DNA from 2 places in the Massilia pseudoviolaceinigra genome. Region 1 is predicted to be linked to the other one. Evidence: predicted binding sites of a transcription regulator. Region 1 holds the regulator's gene; the other holds the start of a gene.
What was found. The regulator FNR, encoded in region 1, switches genes on or off when oxygen is low (the NO sensors DNR and NnrR bind a similar motif). The targets are predictions, from matches to a motif close to TTGATNNNNATCAA.

Region 1 (10,306 bases):
TCAATAGCGACGGCACGCTGACGTACACCTTCGTCGAAGGCGTCAAGGCGACCTATCCGTACTACGTGATCCGCGTCGGCGGCGGCCTGCTGTACCTGACCGGCATGCTGCTGATGGCCTATAACACGTACCGGACGATGCGCAATACCGTCAGCGACGACGCGCGCATTCCCACCCTTTTACCTGCACATGCCTGAATCCGGAGCTTGCAATGAAATTTTCACATGAATTGATCGAGAAAAATCCCTGGCTGCTGATCGGACTGGTATTACTGGTCGTTTCCTTCGGCGGCCTGGTGGAAATCGTGCCCCTGTTCTTCCAGAAATCGACCACCGAGCCGGTGGCCGGCCTGAAACCGTATTCGGCGCTGCGCCTGGTGGGGCGCGACATCTATGTGCGCGAAGGCTGCTACAACTGCCACTCGCAGATGATCCGTCCGTTCCGCGCCGAGACCGAGCGCTATGGCCACTATTCGGTGGCCGGCGAATTCGTCTACGACCGCCCGTTCCAGTGGGGTTCCAAGCGCACCGGTCCCGACCTGGCGCGCGTCGGTGGCCGCTACAGCGACGAATGGCATCGCACCCACCTGGACAACCCGCGCGACGTGGTGCCGGAATCGAACATGCCCGGTTATCCGTGGCTGGCCAAGACCAGACTGGTGCCGAACGAAGTGATTCCGAAAATGCGCGCCCTGCAGCGCCTGTCGACGCCGTACTCGGAAGAAGACATCGCCCAGGCCCCGGCCACGCTGGCCGACAAGACCGAACAGGATGCCCTGATCGCCTATCTGCAGGGCCTCGGCATCCAGATCAAGACGAGGAACTGACATGGCAATCGAACATATTTTTGACAGCGCGAGCAGCATCATGACCGTCATCAGCTTCACCACCTTCCTCGGCATTTTGCTGTGGACCTTCGTCCTCAAGGGCGGCAAGGACTTCGAGACGCAGGCGGCGCTGCCGTTTGCGGACGATGCCGGCGACAACGCGGGGGAGAGCGGTCATGGCTGATTTCACCAGCGGTTTCTGGGACCTGTACATCATCGTCATCACGGTGCTGGCGATCCTCGGCTGCGGCGTGCTGCTGTGGTCCCAGTCGACCCACAAGGTCGAACCGGGCAGCGACGGCACCACCGGCCACGTGTGGGACGAAGACCTGACCGAACTCAATACGCCGCTGCCGCGCTGGTGGATGTGGCTGTTCTACATCACCATCGTGTTCGCGCTGGTGTACCTGGTGCTGTACCCGGGGCTGGGCAGCTACGCCGGCAAATTGGGCTGGAAGTCGAGCGGCGCCTACCAGGAAGAACTGGCCAAGGCCGATGCCGACTACGGTCCCCTGTTCGCCAAATACGCCAGCCAGGACATCAAGGCGGTGGCGGCCGACCCGCAGGCGCACGCGATCGGCGAGCGCATGTTCCTGACCTACTGCGCGCAGTGCCACGGCTCCGATGCGCGTGGCAACAAGGGCTATCCCGACCTGACCGACAAGGACTGGCTGTACGGCGGCGAGCCGTCGGTGATCAAGGCCACCATCATGAAGGGCCGTAACGGCATGATGCCGCCGATGGGCGCGGCGGTCGGCTCCGAAGCCGATATCGAAAACGTGGCGCACTACGTCAAGAGCCTGTCCGGGCTGACCGCCGATCCGATCAAGGTCTCCTTCGGCAAGACGAAGTTCGGCGCCTGCATCGCCTGCCACGGCGCCGGCGGCGTCGGCAACCAGGCACTGGGCGCGCCCAACCTGTCCGACAAGGTCTGGCTGTACGGCGGCAGCGCCGAGACGATCATGGAAACGATCCGCAAGGGCCGTACCAACACCATGCCGTCGTTCCACGAGTTCCTGGGCGAATCCAAGGTCCACGTGCTGGCCGCCTATGTATGGAGCCTGTCCAACGATGCGGCGCCGGCCAGCCTGGCGGCGGCGCCCGGGGTGGCGCAAAAATGACGCAGGCCACCACCAGGCCGGTTGTGATCCGGATGTACGCCGCGCGCGAGGAAATCTATCCGCGCGAAGCAAAGGGACGCTATGCCAGCTCGCGCTGGGCGTGCGTGTGGATCACCCAGCTGGTGTTCTATGGCTTGCCGTGGCTGAACTGGAATGGCCGCCAGGCCATCCTGTTCGACCTCGGCGCGCGCAAGTTCTACATCTTCGGCATGGTGTTGTGGCCGCAGGACTTCATCTACCTGGCGGCGCTGCTGATCATCGCCGCCTACCTGCTGTTTCTCGTCACCGCTATCGCGGGGCGGGTGTGGTGCGGCTTTGCCTGTCCGCAGACGGTCTACACCGAAATCTTCATGTGGATCGAGCGCAAAATCGAAGGCGCGCGCAGCGCCCGCATCCGCCTCGACCGCCAGCCCTGGAGCGCCGACAAGCTGGCACGCAAAACCGCCAAGCACCTGGCATGGGGCGTGGTGGCGCTGTTTACCGGCTTCAGTTTCGTGGCTTATTTCGCCCCGGTGCGCTCGCTGCTGTCGAATATCGGCGCCTTTGCGCTGGGACCGTGGGAATGGTTCTGGATCGGCTTCTACGCGTTCGCCACCTACGGCAATGCCGGCTGGCTGCGCGAGCAGGTGTGCAAATATATGTGCCCGTACGCGCGCTTCCAGAGCGCCATGTTCGACAAGGACACCCTGATCGTCACCTACGACCAGGAACGGGGCGAGCCGCGCGGCGCGCTCAATCCCAGGGCCACGGCGGAAGAAGCCAAGAAGAAGGGCGACTGCATCGACTGCAATATGTGCGTGCAGGTGTGCCCGACCGGGATCGACATCCGCAAGGGCTTGCAGTACGAATGCATCGGCTGCGCCGCCTGCGTGGACGCCTGCAACGGCGTGATGGACAAGATCGACCTGCCGCGCGGGCTGATTCGCTACTCGACCGACAACGCCATGGACAACAAGTGGTCGGCCAGGCGCATCGGCCAGCGCATTGTGCGTACCCGGGTGCTGATCTACACCGCGCTGCTGGCGCTGATCGTGGCCGGTTTCGGCACCGCGCTGGCGCTGCGCACGCCGCTCAAGCTCGACGTGATCCGCGACCGCGGCTCGATGGGGCGCGAAGTGGGCGACGGCATGATCGAAAACGTGTACCGCCTGCAGATCATGAATACCGCCGAAACCGGGCATACCTTCCGCATCAAGGTGTCGGGCATCGATTCGGTGCGCCTGGCCACGACCGACCAGGCCGTGCTCGATGGCGCCAGCACGCGCGCGGTACCGGTGCGGGTGCAGGTCGAGCGCAGCGCGGCGGCGCGCGGCTCGAACCACATCGAGTTCGAACTGACGGCGGTGGACGACCCGTCGCTCAGCGTGCGCGAAAAAGCCGTGTTCATCGCGCCAAAATAAAGCAAACAAGGAGACCCGCATGCAAACCGCCTCACCTCTGACTCCCTCCATCGGCCCGTGGTACAAGCACCGCTGGCCATGGCTCCTGATGCTCGGTCCCGCCATCGTGGTGGTGGCCGGCGTGAACCTCGGTTTCGTCGCCTACCGCGGCCAGGATGCGATGGTGGTCGACGACTACTACAAGAAGGGCAAGGCGATCAACCAGGACTTGCGGCGCGACCGCGTGGCCAGCGCCATGCGCCTGGCGTTCGACGCGCGCTATGATCCGGCCACGGAAAAGCTGGCCGGTACCCTGAGCAGCGGCGCACTGGCCTTGAGCGCGCCGTTCAGCATCCACCTGGCGCATGCCACCTTGCCGCAGAAAGACCGCAAGCTGGACGTGATTCCGGATGCGGCGGGGCGTTTTTCGGTGGCGCTGCCGCTGCTGGAACGGGCGCGCTGGCAGGTGGTGGTCGAGGGCGGCAAGCGTGACTGGCGCCTGGCCGCGGCCTGGCACTGGCCGCGCGAGCAGGCGCTGGCGATCAAGGCCGACGCTGCGGACCTTGCTCACTGACCGGGGGAGGGCAGATGCGACTTGCGATGAAAGTGTTGTGGCCCGCCTTCCTGGCGGCGATGCTGGCCGAAGGCTGCTTTTTTGCGCTGTTCGATCCGCGCGAGGCGCTGCATGTGGGCGACATCACGCTCTCGCCGATGGCGGCGTACACCATCGGCTTTTTCTTCTTCTGGACCTTTTGCGCGCTGGCCAGCGTGCTGACCTACTACCTGGTCGTCGTGCCGGACGATCCTCATCCGCCGTTCTAGGCGCGCGCCATCGGCCGTGCGGTCAGAACCAGGCTGGCGCCGCGGCGTCGTGCAGGCCCACCAGCGCCGCATAGGCGCCGTCGGCCGGCACCTCCATCATGCTCTTGACCGGCCCTGCTTGCAGAGCGCCGACGACGGCGGTCACGCTCTCCTGGTAAGAGATGACGTTGGTGTCGGCGGTAACGCCCTTGAGCAGCTCGCGCACGGCGTTCACCGCACTGGTGCCGGCATACGCGCCAGCCTTGTCTGCAGCGTCCAGCGCAAACGTAAAGTTGGTCGCCACGTCGACCTTCGCGGTGACCAGCGCCGCATCCTGCAAACCGGCCGGCGTTTTGTTGGCCATCGCGCCGGCGGTGATTGCGAGCGATGCATTGGCGCGCGTGAGGGCGCCGGAATCAATGGCCTGGGTCCAGTAATCGAGCCCGGCCTGCAACGGCGCGCGGTCAAACACGTTCTGGAAAATGGCTTTGACGAAGGCCGCGTTGTCGCCGCCGTACAGCGCTGTCGATTCGGCGCTTGAGCCGAACGAATCGATCAGCGTGCGCAATGGCGCACTGCCGACGTAGGCCGCATTCAACCCTTCGATCGTCTGCGGCGCTTTCAGCTCGACCAGGCGTTGCTGGAAGCTGGCCAGGCCCGCCACGTCGGCCGCGCGGCCGAAATAGCTGTAGTACAGCGACTGGGTCAGGCCAGCGTACTCCAACGCGGTGCTGTGGTTGGCGAAGGTGGCGCGCTCCACGTCGAACAGGATATCGCTGCCCTCGGCGCCCGTGGTGTCGACGATCATGTAATGGCCATGGTTCGAGATGATGCGGAAGCCGGAAACTTTGCCGTGGAACAGTGCGGTGTCGTTGCCAGCTTCGCCAGCGAGGATGTCGTCGCCGCCGCCACCGTACAGGGAGTCATTGCCGTGTCCCGCCACCAGCGAATCGGTACCGCCGTAGCCCGCCAACTGGTCATCGCCCAGGTCGACCTTGATGTAATTCGGGGCATTGTCGCCACGGATATCGTTGCCGTCGGCGGAATCCCTCATGTACTGCGAATAGCCGGGCAGGTCGGCGAGGCTGACGGTAATGTCGGTAAACCGGATGAACTCGATGCCGCTGAATTTGATTTGCGGATGGGACGACAGCGTATTCCAGTTGTAATGCCACTGTTCCGTGCTGTGGAAGCCGGCGGCGACGGCGTTGATGCGTACACCGCCGCTCGACACCGGCAGTACCAGGGTATCGATGCCACTGCCGCCGTCGACGATGGCACGCTCGCCCGCCACGAAGCCGACCGACATCACATCGTTGCCGGCGCCGCCGCACAGCTTGTTGTCGATGTTGGGCAAGCTGGAGGTGATGCTGTCGTTGCCATCGCCACCCAGGTAGCCGTCGGCGCCGCCGCCCGAGGCACGTTGGACATGGACATCGTTGCCGGCCGTGCCGTGGGCCTGGTCGTCGATGCGCACGGTCAGGTCCACGCGGCCAAGCAAGGTCGACGGATAGCCAGCAGCCTTGATGTAGATCCGTCCCGTTTGCTCGGCCAGAAAGCCCATGCGCGCGGTATTGAGGCCAGTGGTGTGGGTGCCTTCCTTCTCGTTGATCGGAAAGCCGTCGGCGTCGTACAGGAACAGCCACGGCCCCAATGCCGCGCTGATTTCAAAGTCGACCAGTTGGCCGGCCACCACGTCGAGGGCATAGGTGCCGCCGCTGGTCAGGAGCGTCCTGTCCCACGCGGGCGCGGTTCCCGCCGAAGTGCCGGTCCCGGGGACGTCGCTGAAAGCGGCGAGTACCTGCCGATCCGCCTTGATGAGATCCTCCGGCGCCAAACGGTGGCTGTGGTGCACCTGAGAAGTGAATGGGACGTAAATGGACATGGGCTCTACTTGCGGAAATTGATAATGAGATGGATGCATCCGTGGCGACGGCTACGCACCATGGCGGCGCCGCCTGCCGCTCCATCGCGCCGACGCGAGGGACGTGGCAAAGCCGGCGATTAAGCCTTGGTAATTGCCGTAAGTACACCGTTATAAGCAGGTGGAAATGAAGTTGCCCGCAGCGCCTTGGTTTATGCCATTGGGCTGCACTGCTCGGTGCCGGCGGCGAGCGCCTTGAGCATGGCCGGATCGAGCAGGGTCATTTCGCGCTTGTCGACACCGATCCAGCCCTGTTTCTTGAAGCGCGACAGCAGGCGGCTGATGCTTTCGATGGTCAGGCCGAGGTAGTTGCCGATATCCTCGCGCGACATGCGCAGCTGGAAACTGGTGGCCGAGTAGCCGCGCGCCGCGTAGCGTGCGGACAGGTTGACCAGGAACACCGCAAAGCGCTGCTCGGCTCGCATATTTCCCAGCAATAGCATGACATTTTGCTCGCGCGTGATTTCCTGGCTCATGATGCGGTGGAAATGGCGCAGCAGGGTGGGCACCTCGCCGAACAGTTCTTCCAGGCGCTCGAACGGGATCTCGCACACTTCGCTGTCCTCGAGCGCGACCGCGTCGCAATGGTGGCGGTCGGCGCTGATGGCATCCATGCCCAGCAGTTCGCCAGCCATCTGGAAACCCGTGATCTGCTGCTCGCCGCCGGCATTGACCTGGTAGGTCTTGAAGTGGCCGTAGCGGATCGCGTACAGATTGCGGAACGGTTCGTCCATCTGGTACAGGCGCTCATCGCGCAACAGGCGGCGGCGCTTGCCGATAATGCTGTCGAGACGGGTAATGTCGTCTTCATCGAGTCCCATCGGCAGGCAAAGCTGGTGCATGCTGCATCCCGCGCAGCTGGCCTTGAGCGCGGCGACGTTCAGCATGGCTGCGGGAACGAATGGAAGTGGCTGGGGCATAGGGGACTGACGTTTTGTGGCTTGATCCGTATGATACTCCAGTGGAACCTTGGCGCACAGGGCAATAGCGGTGCAGTTGCGGCATTTTCCCCAGTACAGATGGCAGAATGTCCACGGCGGCGTTGCATTATCTGCGCAGGCGTTGTGCAAGTCTCAACAGTGCTGGCCAAAGGACAAGGGATAGCCCGATGGCGGCGGCCGTTACCAGTTGCGCGGCACTTAATGGCGTGAAATGAAACACGGCCGCCAGCGCGGGCACGCAGGTGACGACGAGCAGGGCGGCGAGCGCGCCTGCGGCGATCATCCACCGCACCCGGTTCGGCCGGCGCTGCGCACCGTGTGCGAACATCAGTGCCAGGTTGGCGCCGACCAGCGCGCTGAAGGCAAAAGCGCGCGCCGCATCCGGCGCCAGCGCCGCCGACGCCCACAGCCACGCGGCGATGACGTGAGCCAGCGCCAGGGCGCCGTGCAGGCCCGCGCGCAGCAGGCCGGCGGCGCCGATGAGGGGCGCGTCGGGCCGGCGCGGCGGCTTGCGCATGCTGTCCGGATCGGGCGCATCGTTTTCGAAGGCGAGCGTGCAGGCCGGATCGATCATCAGTTCGAGGAACACGATATGCATCGGCAGCAGCACCACCGGCCAGCCGAACAGCACCGGCAGCAGCGCCATGCCGGCAATGCAGGCGTGGACCGACACCAGGTAACCCACCGCGCGCTGCATGCCGGCGAAAATCTGGCGCCCGGCGCGCAGCGCGGGTGCGTCGTTGACGCGGTCGCCGGTCATGCCGACGATGGCCCCGCCGGCCTTGAGCGCCTGCACGATGCGCAGCTTTTGCTCCGGCGCGATGCGCGCACACACCGTCACGTCGCCTATGAGGGCGCGCAGTTCGCGCGCCTTCCTCGCCGCCAGCGCGTCACCGGTCAGCAGCGCGCCCTCGGCCAGGCCGGCATGGCGCGCGATGGCTTGCGCGGTCGATGGATAGTCGCCCGTGATCATCACCACGCGGATGCCGGCCGCGCGCAGGGCCTGCACAGCGTCCGGAATGCCGGCGCGCAGCGGATCGGCCAGGGCGACCAGTCCGAGCAAGGTAAAGCCCAGGCGCGCCGGATGCGGCGGCCACTGCGCGCCATCCCAGCCGGCGCGCGCCACGGCCAGCACGCGCAGGCCGTCGCGCGCCATGTCGTCGGCCGTGGCCATCAAGGCCGCCTTGCCACGGGCGTCGAGGCGGCACATGGCGGCGATGGCTTCGGGCGCGCCCTTGGCCGCCACCGTGCAGGTCTCGGAGCCCGGGGCGCGCCAGGCCTGCAGCATGGCGCGCAGGGCCGGGCGCGGCGCCTCTTCGCGCACCAGGCGCCAGTCCGGGTGCAGCTGGTTTGACGCGGCCAATTCGCCCCGGGCCAGCCGCACCAATGCCTGTTCCAGCACGCGCTCGCGCGCCAGGCGCCACGCGCCCAGGGCCGGGAACACCACCAGCACGACGGCAAATTCTTCCGGTACCATCGCCATGGCCAGCACGATTCCGGCCAGGACGCCCTGCAGCCACTGGCCGCCGCGCAAGCCATGCAACAGCACCAGCGTCACGCTCAGGGCCAGTCCCAGCACCGCAAACAGTACGGTCAGGCGGCGTGTCTGGCGCTGCAGCGGCGGCGCTTCGGGCGCGAGCTGGCGCAGGGAAGCGCCGATGGCCCCGATGTGGCTGTGCGCGCCGGTGGCCGTGACGATCGCCGTGGCGTGGCCCGCAACGACCAGCGTGCCGGAAAACAGGCAGGCGCCGGCTTCGCCGTCGGCGCCGGCGGCCTTGTCCAGCGCCAGCGGTTCGCCGGTCAGCAGCGACTCGTCGACCCGCAATGCGTGGCCGCCCAGCAGGCGCGCATCGGCCGGCACGCGGTCGCCTTCGGCCACGATGATCAGATCGCCGCGCACGAGTGCCCGGCTGTCCAGGTGGCGACTGTGACCGTCGCGCACGACCAGCGCGCGCGGGCTGCCCAGCTCGCGCAGGGCGTCCAGCGCCCGTTCGGTCTTGTCTTGCTGATACAGGGACAGGCCCACGGTCAGGGCAGCCGTGGCCAGCAGGAACAGGCCTTCGTGCAGCTCGCCCAGCACCAGGTACAGCGCGGCGGCGCCGAGCAGCAGCAGGAACATGGGTTCGCGCGCGCTATCCCATGCCAGCTTGAGAAGGCCGGGGCGGGAGGCGGCCGGCAGCGCGTTGGGCCGTCCGCGGCCAGGCGGCGTGCGGCTTCGGCTTCGCTCAGGCCGCCATGGATGGCCGCCTCGTGCGCTGTGCTTGCCATGGGATTCCTGAACGGGGCGCCGGAGGCGGCGGATCGTTCAGGATATCAATGACTTACCCGCAAGGCTTGATGTGGCTCAAGCGTGTCCGGATCGGCGCCTAACGCGGGCGGAAGCGCACATCGACCGTCGAGACCTCGCCCGTGACCTTGGCTTTCTTCGGCTTCTTGGGCTTTTTCAGCACTTCGCCGGCGGTATTGGTCACCGGCACCCGGTGCTCGGGCGAGAAACCGGGCTCCTCGATGCGTTCCAGGGTCTGTCTGGTGAGGATTTCGATGGCGGCGAGCAACTGCACTTCATCCGCGCACACCAGCGAGACCGCTTCACCCGAGGCGCCCGCGCGGCCGGTGCGGCCGGTGCGGTGAATATAATCCTCGGCCACGATCGGCAAGTCGAAATTGACCACCTGCGGCAAGTCGTCGATGTCCAGTCCGCGCGCGGCCACGTCGGTGGCCACCAGGATCTTCGCTTCGCCCGCCTTGAAGCGCTCGAGCGCGCGCAATCTGGCCGGCTGCGGCTTGTCGCCATGAATCGAGTCGGCCGCGATGCCCTGCGCCTGCAGGGTCTCGACCAGCCGGTCGACGCCCTTGCGCGTCTTGACGAACACCAGCACCTGGCCCCAGCGGTGCTTTTTCAGCAGATACAGGAACAGTTCCGGCTTGCGCTTCTTGTCGACCGGCACCACCCACTGGCGGATGCGCTTGACGGTGCTGTTGCGCGGGCTGACCTCGATGCTCAGCGGATCGATCAGCAGCTTGCCGGCCAGCACGCGGATCTCATCCGAAAAGGTGGCCGAAAACAGCAGGGTCTGGCGTTTTTTCGGCAGCGCGGCGAACACGGCATCGAGCTCGCGCGAAAAGCCCAGGTCCAGCATGCGGTCCGCTTCGTCGAGCACCAGCGTGTCGAGCTGGTCGAACTTGACCGCGTTCTGGCGGTACAGGTCGAGCAGGCGGCCGGGCGTGGCCACCAGCACGTCGAGGCCCTTGCGCAGCTTCATCATCTGCGGATTGATGCTGACGCCGCCGTAGGCGACGTGGGTGCGCAAGGG
Region 2 (10,306 bases), on a different contig from region 1:
GGGTGGCGATAGACTTTGCTGTTGGACGGCTCGAACAGGGCCGACTTGTCGCCCGGGCTGCTGGCGACGATGTCGGCGGCGCGCACCACCCAGATCGAGACGCCCTCGTTGCGGCGCGTGTAGACGTCGCGCGCGTTATTGACCGCCATTTCGGCGTCGGACGCGTGCAGGCTGCCCACGTGCTTGTGGGCCAGGCCGTGCTGGCTGCGGATGAAGACTTCCCACAGGGGCCATTCTTTACTCATTTTTATTCTCCGGTGCGGTTCTGTGGATGCTGTGGATCAGGCTGCGGCGCGCGCGGATTTTTTATCGGCGTAGGCCACCAGCGCATCGCGGAACCAGGCGCCGTCGTCATACGCTTTCACGCGCGTGCGCAGGCGCTCGCGGTTGCACGGGCCGTTCCCCTTCAAAACGTTCTGGAACTCGCTCCAGTCGATCTCGCCGAATTCGTAGTGGCCCGTCTCGGCGTTGAATTTGAGGTCGGGATCGGGCACCGTCAGGCCCAGGTACTCGGCCTGGGGCACGGTCTGGTCGACCATGCGCTGGCGCAGTTCGTCGTTCGAGAACAATTTGATGCGCCACTGCGCCGACTGCGCGCTGTTGACCGATTCGGCGTCGGATGGGCCGAACATCATCAAGGAAGGCCACCACCAGCGGTTCAGCGCATCCTGCGCCATCGCCTTTTGTTCGGGCGTGCCCTTGGCCAGGCTCATCATGATGTCGTAGCCCTGGCGCGCGTGGAACGATTCTTCCTTGCAGACGCGGATCATGGCGCGCGCATACGGCCCGTACGAGCAGCGGCACAGCGGGATCTGGTTGATGATGGCCGAGCCGTCGACCAGCCAGCCCACGGCGCCCATGTCGGCCCACGACAGGGTCGGGTAATTGAAGATGCTCGAATACTTGGCCTTGCCCGAATGGAGGGCGGCGAGCAGCTCGTCGCGCGAGACGCCCAGCGTTTCGGCGGCGCTGTACAGATACAGCCCGTGCCCCGCCTCGTCCTGGATCTTGGCCAGCAGAATCGACTTGCGCTTGAGCGTGGGGGCGCGCGTGACCCAGTTGCCTTCAGGCAGCTGGCCAACGATTTCGGAGTGCGCGTGCTGGGAAATCTGGCGGATCAGGGTCTTGCGGTACGCCTCGGGCATCCAGTCCTTGGCTTCGATCTTCACGCCGGCATCGATGCGCGCCTGGAACTCGCGCTCCTGCTCATCCATGTCCTCGGCGCTCTGGACTTTCTTGAGGCCGGTTTCTACGAGTTGTGCGTACATGGTGCTTCTCCCATTGCAAAGGCGATCAGGCGATAATACGATACGTAAAATCAGAAGTACACAGATTAATTGAGTCGTATTGTATATGTGTATCCGGTTAAGATGGAGGCGATGGCAAAAAAACCATGCTGCGCCGATCAGGCGGCAAAGTAAATGCCTGCTTTGCTTGACAATCACCCCTACCGCGCCAGACCATGCACCCATGAAACAACTTACCAGCACAGCATGGATCGCCGATTTTCTCGCCAGCGATCCGCCCCGTTCCAAGTCCCTTGTGATGACGATCTTCGGCGACACCATCGCCCCGCACGGCGGCACCATCTGGCTGGGCAGCCTGATCGAGTTGCTGGCGCCCTTCGGCGTGAACGACCGCCTGCTGCGCACCAGCGTGTTCCGGCTGGCGCAGGAAGGCTGGCTGGTGGCCAACCGGGACGGGCGCCGCAGTTCCTACGCGATCCTGCCGCAAGCGCTGCCCCGCTTCGAGCGCGCCAACCGGCGTATTTACGCGCCGCTGGCCGCGCACTGGGACGGCAACTGGACCCTGGTGCTGTGCGGCGCCGGCAATATCGACGCGCCCGAGCGCGCGCTGCTGCGCAAGGAATTGCTGTGGGAAGGCTACGCCATGATCGGGCCGGGTGTGTTCGGGCACCCCGCCAGCAATGCCGCCATCCTCGAAGAATTGCTCGCGCGCGTGGGCGTGAAGGACAAGCTGTTCGTGTGCCGCGCCAGCGCGCTGCCGGGCGTGTCAGGCAGGCCGCTGCAGGACCTGGTGCGCGATGGCTGGGACCTGTCGGGCGTGGTCGACGGCTACGGCCACTTCATCGCGCGCTTTTCGCCCTTGCTCGAGCTGCTGGGCACCGATGCCGCGCTCGCGCCCGAGCAGGCGTTCGTGATTCGCACCCTGCTGGTCCATGCATACCGGCGCGTGCAGCTGCACGACCCGATGCTGCCGATCGAACTGCTGCCCGATCCGTGGCCCGGCAGCAGCGCCTACGAACTGGCGCGCGCCGTGTATGCGCGTACCTACGCCGGCGCCGAAGCGCACATCGTGGCCACCCTGCGGCGCGAGGACGATGCGGTAGCGCAGGCCGACGCCGGCTTCTTCCAGCGCTTCGGCGGGCTGACCGATGGCGACGCGCTAGGCGACGCGCAAACTACGTCGCCGGCGCCGCGATAGCGACGCTACAATTACACGCAACTTTTGCGCGTACAAGCGGCTACAATTGGGCACACGTCCCTCAGCCACATTACAAAAAACTCGGAGACTGTCATGCAACGTCGTTCCTTCCTCACCAAAAGCGCGATCGGCGCCACCGCCGGCGTCGTCGCCGCGCCGGCGCTGGCGCAGATCAATCCTGAAGTCAAATGGCGCACGGCGTCAAGCTTTCCCAAGTCGCTCGATACCATCTTCGGCTCGGCCGAGGCATTCACCAGGCGCGTGGCGGAACTGACCGGCGGGCGCTTCCAGATCCGCCAGTTCGCCGCCGGCGATATCGTGCCGGGCCTGCAGGTGATGGATGCGGTACAGGCGGGTACGGTCGAAATGGGCCACACGCCGTCGTACTACTACTTCGGCAAGGACGCCACGTTTGCTTTTGATTGCGCGGTGCCGTTCGGCCTCACCTCGCGCCAGCAGACCGCCTGGTTCGACCAGGGCGGCGGGCGTGAACTGATGCGCGACTTCTTCAAGGGCTACGGCATCGTCAACTTCATGGCCGGGAACACGGGCACGCAGATGGGCGGCTGGTACCGCAAGGAGATCAAGTCGCTGGCCGACGTCAAGGGCATGAAGATCCGCATCGCCGGTTTCGCCGGCCGCGTGATGGAGCGCATGGGCGCGGTGCCGCAGCAGATTCCGGCCGGCGACGTGTATGCGGCGCTGGAAAAAGGCACGATCGACGCGGCCGAGTGGGTCGGGCCGTACGACGATGAAAAGCTCGGCCTGGCCAAGGTGGCGCCGCACTACTACGCGCCGGGCTGGTGGGAAGCCGGGCCGCAGCTGTCGTTCTACATCAATATCAAGGAATGGGAAAAGCTCCCCGCGCAGTACAAGGCGGCGGTGGAAGCGGCCAGTTTCGAGTGCCACGTGACGATGCAGGCCGAGTACGACACCAAGAATCCGCAGGCACTGGCGCGCCTGATCAAGAACGGGGCCAAGCTGCACACCTTCTCCAAGACGATCATGGACGAGGCGTACAAGATCTCGACCCAGGTCATGGAAGAGGAAGCGTCAAGGAACGCCAAGTTCAAAAAAGTGTACGATCCGTGGAAGCGGTTCCGCAACGACCAGAACATGTGGGCCTCGGTGTCGGAGCAGGTGATGCAGAACTATATGATTTCGATAGGAAGAAAGTAGCTTTAGGCTCATTTGCGCCAGGTCAAACGAATCGGCCGGCGCATTTGATACCTTCGATGCGGGCGACCCTGCCTGGGTGCGTCGCTTACCGGGGATTGACTTATGGATGGCATCTATTTTTCCTGCGCCGACGTGACGAGCCTGAGCCCGCACGGCTTCTGGCTGCAGTGTGGCGAGGAAGAGCTGTACTTGCCGTTTGTGGAGTTTCCGGTCTTCGAGCACGCGACCATTGCGCAGATCTGCCGCGTCAGGTGCGTGAGCACCGGGCGGGTGTACTGGCCGGAGCTCGATGTCGACCTGACGCTGGAGGCGATCCGCAATCCAATGGCGTATCCGCGCGATAGCATGAATTACGATTGCTGAGCTGCATTTGCCACTATCGTTTCTGCCAGGGGCAGGAACGATAGTGGCGAGCGAGCGCTACCGGACTTTATCTCATGTTTGCTGACAGCCGATATTACAGATGCCGCGTCTCCGCCGGCGTATTCCCCCAGTTATCGTTCAACCCATCCATATAATTCACCGGGGCCGCGATCAGCTCTTCCGGCGTCACGTCGTCCAGGGCGGCCACACTGATCGCTACCAACGCCCCGCCCAGCTGCTCCACATAACCGCGCCCGAACGAGTGCACGCCGCACTGCTTGCAAAACAGATGATGCCCGCTCATGGTTCCGAACTGGTAATCGCTCAGCTGCTCCTCTCCCGACAGCAAGCGGAACGCGTCCGGCTTGATCACCGCTTCCCAATTCCGCGCCTTGCGGCAGATCGAGCAATTGCACCTGCTGGTGCCCTCGCTCAGGTCGATATCGGCTTCGTAGCGCACCGCACCGCAATGGCAGCTGCCGTGATAGGTCTTTTTCATGGCCGTTCTCCTTCTCGTTGAATTCAACACTCAGGGTAAATCCCAAACAGGACAAATTCAGCCCTGTTAACGTCGATGTAAGCTGAAGGCGTATCATGGCGCCTCGCGCAGGAGCAGGAACACAAGCGGCACCTCGCCTCTCATTCACCAGCCAGGGACACACCATGTCTATCAAAATCAGCAGCCGGTTCGACGCCGGCGCCATCGATATCGTAAGCGCCACCAGCGCCTGCTCGATCGACCTGAACATCCGCAGCGACTCGCACGCGGACATCACCCAATGGTTTTATTTCCGCCTGCAGGGCGCGCAGGGCGAAGCGTGCACGATCCGCTTCCTCAACGCCGGCAAGAGCGCCTATCCGGCCGGCTGGGAAGGCTACCAGGCCATGGCCAGCTACGACCGCGTGGAGTGGTTCCGCGTGCCCACCAGCTTCGATGGCGAGGTCATGACGATCTCCCACACGCCCGAGATGGACAGCGTCTACTACGCCTATTTCGAGCCCTACTCGTGGGAACGCCACCTCGAACTGCTCGACCGCGCCCAGCTCTCCGAACAGGTACGCATGCTCGACCTGGGCAGCAGCGTCGAAGGACGCGACATGAACGTGCTGGTCATCGGCGACCCGGCCGCGAAGAAAAAAGTGTGGGTCATCGCGCGCCAGCATCCTGGCGAAACCATGGCCGAGTGGTTCGTCGAAGGCATGCTCGACGCCCTGCTCGACCCGGCCGACGCATTCGGCCGCCAGCTGCTCAAGGAAGCCGTGTTCTACGTGGTGCCCAACATGAACCCGGACGGCTCGGTGCACGGCAACCTGCGCACCAACGCGGCCGGCGCCAACCTCAATCGCGAGTGGAATACGCCGACCATGGAACGCAGCCCGGAAGTGTTCGTGGTCAAGAACAAGATGAAGGAAACCGGCTGCGACCTGTTCCTCGACGTGCATGGCGATGAAGGCTTGCCTTACGTGTTCGTGGCCGGAAGCGACTCGCTGCCGACCTTCACGCCAGAGCAGGCGGCGCAGGAAAAGCGCTTCGCCGAGGACTTCAAGATCGCCAGCCCGGACTTCCAGGACGTGCATGGTTACGGCGAGTCGCCTTATACCGACGAAACCCTCACCATGGGTTCGCCGCATATCACGCACGCCTTCGGCTGCCTGTCTCTGACACTGGAGCTGCCGTTCAAGGACAACGCCAACGATCCCGATCCGATCTGCGGCTGGGACGGCGCGCGCAGCGCACGCCTGGGCGCCGCGGTGCTGCAACCGATCCTGCGGTCGTTGCGCCACCCGGACTGATGCGATACGGCTTTTCATCATCGCTTTGATTTTTTGATTCACATCAACGATTTTGTTGAGGCCAATCAATAGACTTCTTCCATACCCAATGACAAACGAAGAAGGAAGTTGTGATGAAGAGCAAATTGTTAGCAGTCGCAGTCAGCATGCTGGGCCTGGTTGCCGTTCAAGCGCATGCCCAGGATGGACAATGGCTGGTGCGCGCACGCGCCGCGCACCTGAACCCGGCCGATAAATCGACGCCGGTCGGCGGCGTCGGTGCATCGGACCGCATTTCGGTGTCCGACAAGACCATCCCGGAAGTCGACGTCAGCTATTTTTTCACGCCCAATTTTGCGGCTGAGCTGGTGCTGACCTATCCGCAAAAACACGATGTGATGCTCGATGGCGCCAGGATCGGCACCTTCAAGCACCTGCCGCCAAGCTTGCTGGGCCAGTACCATTTCAACCCGATCGCCCAGTTCAAGCCTTACCTCGGCGCCGGTATCAACTACACGCGCATCTCGAAGGTCAGGCTGCTGAACGGCGCCGGCGACCTGGAAAACGATAGCGTGGGACTGGCCCTGCAGGCCGGCGTGGATTACAGGATCGATAAAAACTGGTCGCTCAACCTGGATATCAAGCGCCTCGATATCCGCAGCGATGTGATGATCTCCGGCGCCAGGGTCAGCACCGTGAAGGTCGATCCGGTCCTGATCGCCGTGGGCGCCGGTTACCGCTTCTGATGTAACAGGGCGTGCCTGCCGCAGCGGGGCGCCCTTGCGGTCAGCGCAGATTGGCCTGCGGTTGTTTCGTCAGTTCCTCGACGGCCGCCAGGATCTCCGCTTCCTTGTACCCGCCGAAGCGGCGGTATCCCACATATGTGAGCGGATAGCCGCTGCCTTCGAGCGCGTTGTAGGCGATGGCGCCGGCTTCCGATGCCTCGACATCGACATCTTCGAAGGGGATCTTCTTTTCCTCGAACAGTTCACGCTGCGCCTTGCAGTAGCCGCACCACTTGGTCCCGTACAGCACCACCTTGGGCTTGTCCTGCGCGTCGAAATGGTTCGCCATGACGATCTGTTCGCGCCGGGTCAGCGCATCCTTGCCCAGCACTTCGCCGAGCATCCCGGCCAGGGCATGCACATCGTCGCCGACGGCGCGCTGCTTGCCGGTGATGACCGTTGGCAGTGCGTTCACGCGGTACTTGTTATCCGGCTCGGTGAGGACCACCTCCTGGAATGTCGGCACGCGCTTTTTCAATTCGTTGCGGATCTTGTCGCAAGGGTCGCCGCATTCGGGGCTGGTGAACAGCATCACGGTCGGCTTGCCGTCCTTGTCGAACGCGCCGCTGCCGCCGCCGGACAGGCGGCCGGTTTTGTAGGCATAGAAGGCGCCGCCGGCGATCAAGGCAAGGAACAGTATTTTTTTCATGAGGAATCTGGTGAATAACAGTGCGCGTGAAGCGTTCGCTTCACGCGCAGCCCTGCCGCCGCTCGCGCGCAGGACGCGCGGGCGGATGGAACCTTACTTGCGCCCGGCCTTGATCATGTAGTCGAGCATGGCTGCTTCGGACACCGACGCCCACATGTTCTGATCCTGGCGGAATCGCTTCCACGGCTCGTAGATGGCCTTGAACTTGGCGTTCTTGGCCGCTTCCTCGTTCATCACGTCCTGCGCCGCCTTGTAGCAGCCATCCATGATGTCTTTCGAGAAGGTGCGCAGCTTGACGCCGTTCTTGATCAGGCGTGCCAGCGCCGCCGGGTTCTTGGCGTCGTACTCGGCCTGCATGCCGATGTGCGCCTCGTACGTGGCGCATTCCAGCGCCGCCTGGTATTCCTTGGGCAGCTTTTCCCATTCCTTGATGTTCACATAGAAGGAGAAGCTCGCGCCCGCTTCCCACCAGCCCGGCGCGTAGTAATACGGCGCGACTTTGTAGAAGCCCAGTTTTTCGTCATCGTAAGGACCGACCCATTCGGCAGCATCGATCGTGCCTTTTTCCAGTGCAGGGTAAATGTCGCCACCGGCGAGCTGCTGCGGCACCAGGCCCAGGCGCTCGAGCACCTTGCCTGCGAAGCCGCCGACGCGCATCTTGGTGCCCTTCAGGTCTTCCACCGACTTGATTTCCTTGCGGAACCAGCCACCCATCTGGGTGCCGGAATTACCACCCAGGAAGTTGACGATGCCGTAGCCCTTGAAGAAGTTGCGGGTCAGTTCGCGCCCGCCGCCTTCCTGGTACCAGGCCGTGTGCTGGCGCGAAGTGAGGCCGAACGGGACCGCGCAGTCGAAGGCGAAGGTGGCGTCCTTGCCGAAGTAGTAGTAGGACGCGCTGTGGCCGATTTCCACCGTGCCGGCCTGAACCGCGTCGAGCACTTGCAGGCCCGGCACGATTTCGCCGGCCGCGAACGAGCGGATGTTGAACTTGCCGCCGGTGAGCTCGGAGACGCGCTTGGTGAGGATATCGGCCGCGCCGAAAATGGTGTCCAGGGATTTGGGAAAGCTGCTGGCAAGGCGCCAGGTGATGGTTGGATGCGACTGTGCCAGCGCCGGTGCGGCGACTGCGCCCGCTGCAGCGCCAACTGCCGCTTTTTTAATAAAGGAACGACGTTCCATATGTCTGTGTCTCCTGAAGTGTTTACGTCACGGGAAAACCACCAGTGTCATGGTGCTAGAGCTAGTGTATTTGCGTCTAGGCAAGCATGCAATGTAATTTATCTTACAGGAGTCTTACAGAGCGGAGGGGAGAATCGGGAGGGGTGTTTCGCGTGGGTACAAGGTACCCACGCGCAAGGGCATCAGCAGCGATCAGCCGCCGGCCACCACCATCTTTTCAATCAAAATCGAACCGGTCTGCTTGTTGCCACGGATGAGCACGTCATTGCCGATGGCGACGATCTGCTGGAAGATATCCTTCATGTTGCCGGCGATGGTGATTTCCTCGACCGGATACTGGATCACGCCATTCTCGACCCAGAAACCGGAGGCGCCGCGCGAATAGTCGCCGGTCACGTAGTTGGTGCCCTGGCCCATCAGTTCGGTGACCAGCAGGCCGCGGCCCATCTTCTTGATCATGCCGGCGAAGTCGTCGCCGCGTTTGGTCTGGGTCGAGCTCATGGTGAGGTTGTGCGAACCGCCCGCATTGCCCGTGGTTTTCATGCCCAGCTTGCGCGCCGAGTACGACGACAGGAAGTAACCCTGCACCACGCCATCCTTGACCACATTGCGGCGCACGGTGCGCACGCCTTCTTCATCGAACGGAGCCGAGCCGACCGCGCCGACCACGTGCGGGTCTTCCAGGATCTGGATATGCGAAGGGAATACCGATTGCCCCAGCGAATCGAGCAAGAAGGTCGACTTGCGGTACAGCGCGCCGCCCGAGGTGGCCTGCACGAAGGAGCCGAGCAGCCCTGCCGCCAGCGGCGCTTCGAACAGCACCGGGCAGGTGCGCGTATCGAGCTTGCGCGCGTTCAGGCGCGCCAGGGCGCGTTCGGCGGCATAGCGGCCAACCGCCTCGGGCTGGGCCATCTTTTTCGGGTCGCGCACCGAGGTGTACCAGTCGTCGCGCTGCATCTTGGCGCCCTTGCCGGCGATCGGCGCCACCGACAGGGTGTGGCGCGAGAACGGATAGCCGCCCGCGAAACCGCGCGAATTGGCCGACACGAAGTGCGACTGCTGCACGTGCACGCTGGCGCCCTCGCTGTTGGTGATGCGCGCATCGACGTCGAAGGCGGCCGCTTCGGCGCGCTGCGCCAGGACCACCGCTTCTTCGGTGGAGATCATCCACGGGTAGCACAGGCGCAGGTCGCGCGGCTTCATTTCGAGCATGTCGGCGTCGGCCAGGCCCGCGCAGTCGTCGTCGGCCGTGAAACGGGCGATGTTGTAGGCCGCATCGACCGTGGCGCGCAGCGCCGCCGGGGAAAAGTCGGAGGTGCTGGCATTGCCGCGTTTTTGACCGATATACACGGTCACGCCCATGCCCTTGTCTTTATTCTGCTCGATCGTCTCGATTTTGCCACGCCGGACCGACACTGACAGACCGCTGCCCTCGCTGATGTCGACGGCAGCATCGGTGCCGCCCATCTCCTTGGCAAAGGCCAAAACGTCGCGCGCCAGCTGCTGCAGCTGATCCTGGGTGTGGATAAAGACGGAGTCGTTCATGTGGTGTTTTCTTCGGCTGTCCGGTTAAACGGGTATGATAGCAGTCGTTTACAGTTTTTACTGATCGGCTTTACGCCTATCGGAACCATATCATGCCAAATCCAAACCGGGGCGCCTGCGGCTTCCAATCGTCCGAGTTCGAGCAAGAATACGAACGCCCTTCCAAGTCCGAACTCAAGCGCCAGATGAGCGAGCTGCAAAAGCTCGGCGAAGAACTGGTCGCCGAAGCGCGCGACCGCGTCAAGCGCGTTCCCATGCCCGAAGACGTGCGCGATGCGATCCTGGCCTGCCAGCTGATCACCAACCACGAGGGACGGCGTCGCCAGATGCAATTCGTCGGCAAGAAGATGCGCACCCTCGACGAGGAAGAAGTGGCCGTCATCCAGCG

Region 2: a site for FNR is predicted at 5,815-5,828, ahead of RBA40_RS05400 (OmpW/AlkL family protein). Genes of this name have one in related genera too.

What each region holds. Positions count from the first base shown of each region.
Region 1 is NZ_JAVCWL010000035.1:3,464-13,769, reverse strand. It holds gene ccoN (cytochrome-c oxidase, cbb3-type subunit I) at 1-197, shown strand, start outside; gene ccoO (cytochrome-c oxidase, cbb3-type subunit II) at 212-826, shown strand; gene RBA40_RS27050 (cbb3-type cytochrome oxidase subunit 3) at 828-1,010, shown strand; gene ccoP (cytochrome-c oxidase, cbb3-type subunit III) at 1,003-1,947, shown strand; gene ccoG (cytochrome c oxidase accessory protein CcoG) at 1,944-3,347, shown strand; gene RBA40_RS27035 (FixH family protein) at 3,367-3,900, shown strand; gene RBA40_RS27030 (hypothetical protein) at 3,927-4,148, shown strand; gene RBA40_RS27025 (DUF4214 domain-containing protein) at 4,171-6,012, opposite strand; gene fnr (fumarate/nitrate reduction transcriptional regulator Fnr) at 6,204-6,971, opposite strand; gene RBA40_RS27015 (cation-translocating P-type ATPase) at 7,099-9,111, opposite strand; gene rhlE1 (RNA helicase RhlE1) at 9,359-10,306, opposite strand, start outside.
Region 2 is NZ_JAVCWL010000004.1:108,226-118,531, reverse strand. It holds gene paaB (1,2-phenylacetyl-CoA epoxidase subunit PaaB) at 1-245, opposite strand, end outside; gene paaA (1,2-phenylacetyl-CoA epoxidase subunit PaaA) at 282-1,268, opposite strand; gene paaX (phenylacetic acid degradation operon negative regulatory protein PaaX) at 1,471-2,445, shown strand; gene RBA40_RS05420 (TRAP transporter substrate-binding protein) at 2,539-3,624, shown strand; gene RBA40_RS05415 (DUF2442 domain-containing protein) at 3,727-3,987, shown strand; gene RBA40_RS05410 (GFA family protein) at 4,082-4,486, opposite strand; gene RBA40_RS05405 (M14 family metallopeptidase) at 4,651-5,781, shown strand; gene RBA40_RS05400 (OmpW/AlkL family protein) at 5,895-6,506, shown strand; gene RBA40_RS05395 (glutaredoxin domain-containing protein) at 6,547-7,194, opposite strand; gene RBA40_RS05390 (TRAP transporter substrate-binding protein) at 7,288-8,373, opposite strand; gene pmbA (metalloprotease PmbA) at 8,566-9,918, opposite strand; gene yjgA (ribosome biogenesis factor YjgA) at 10,011-10,306, shown strand, end outside.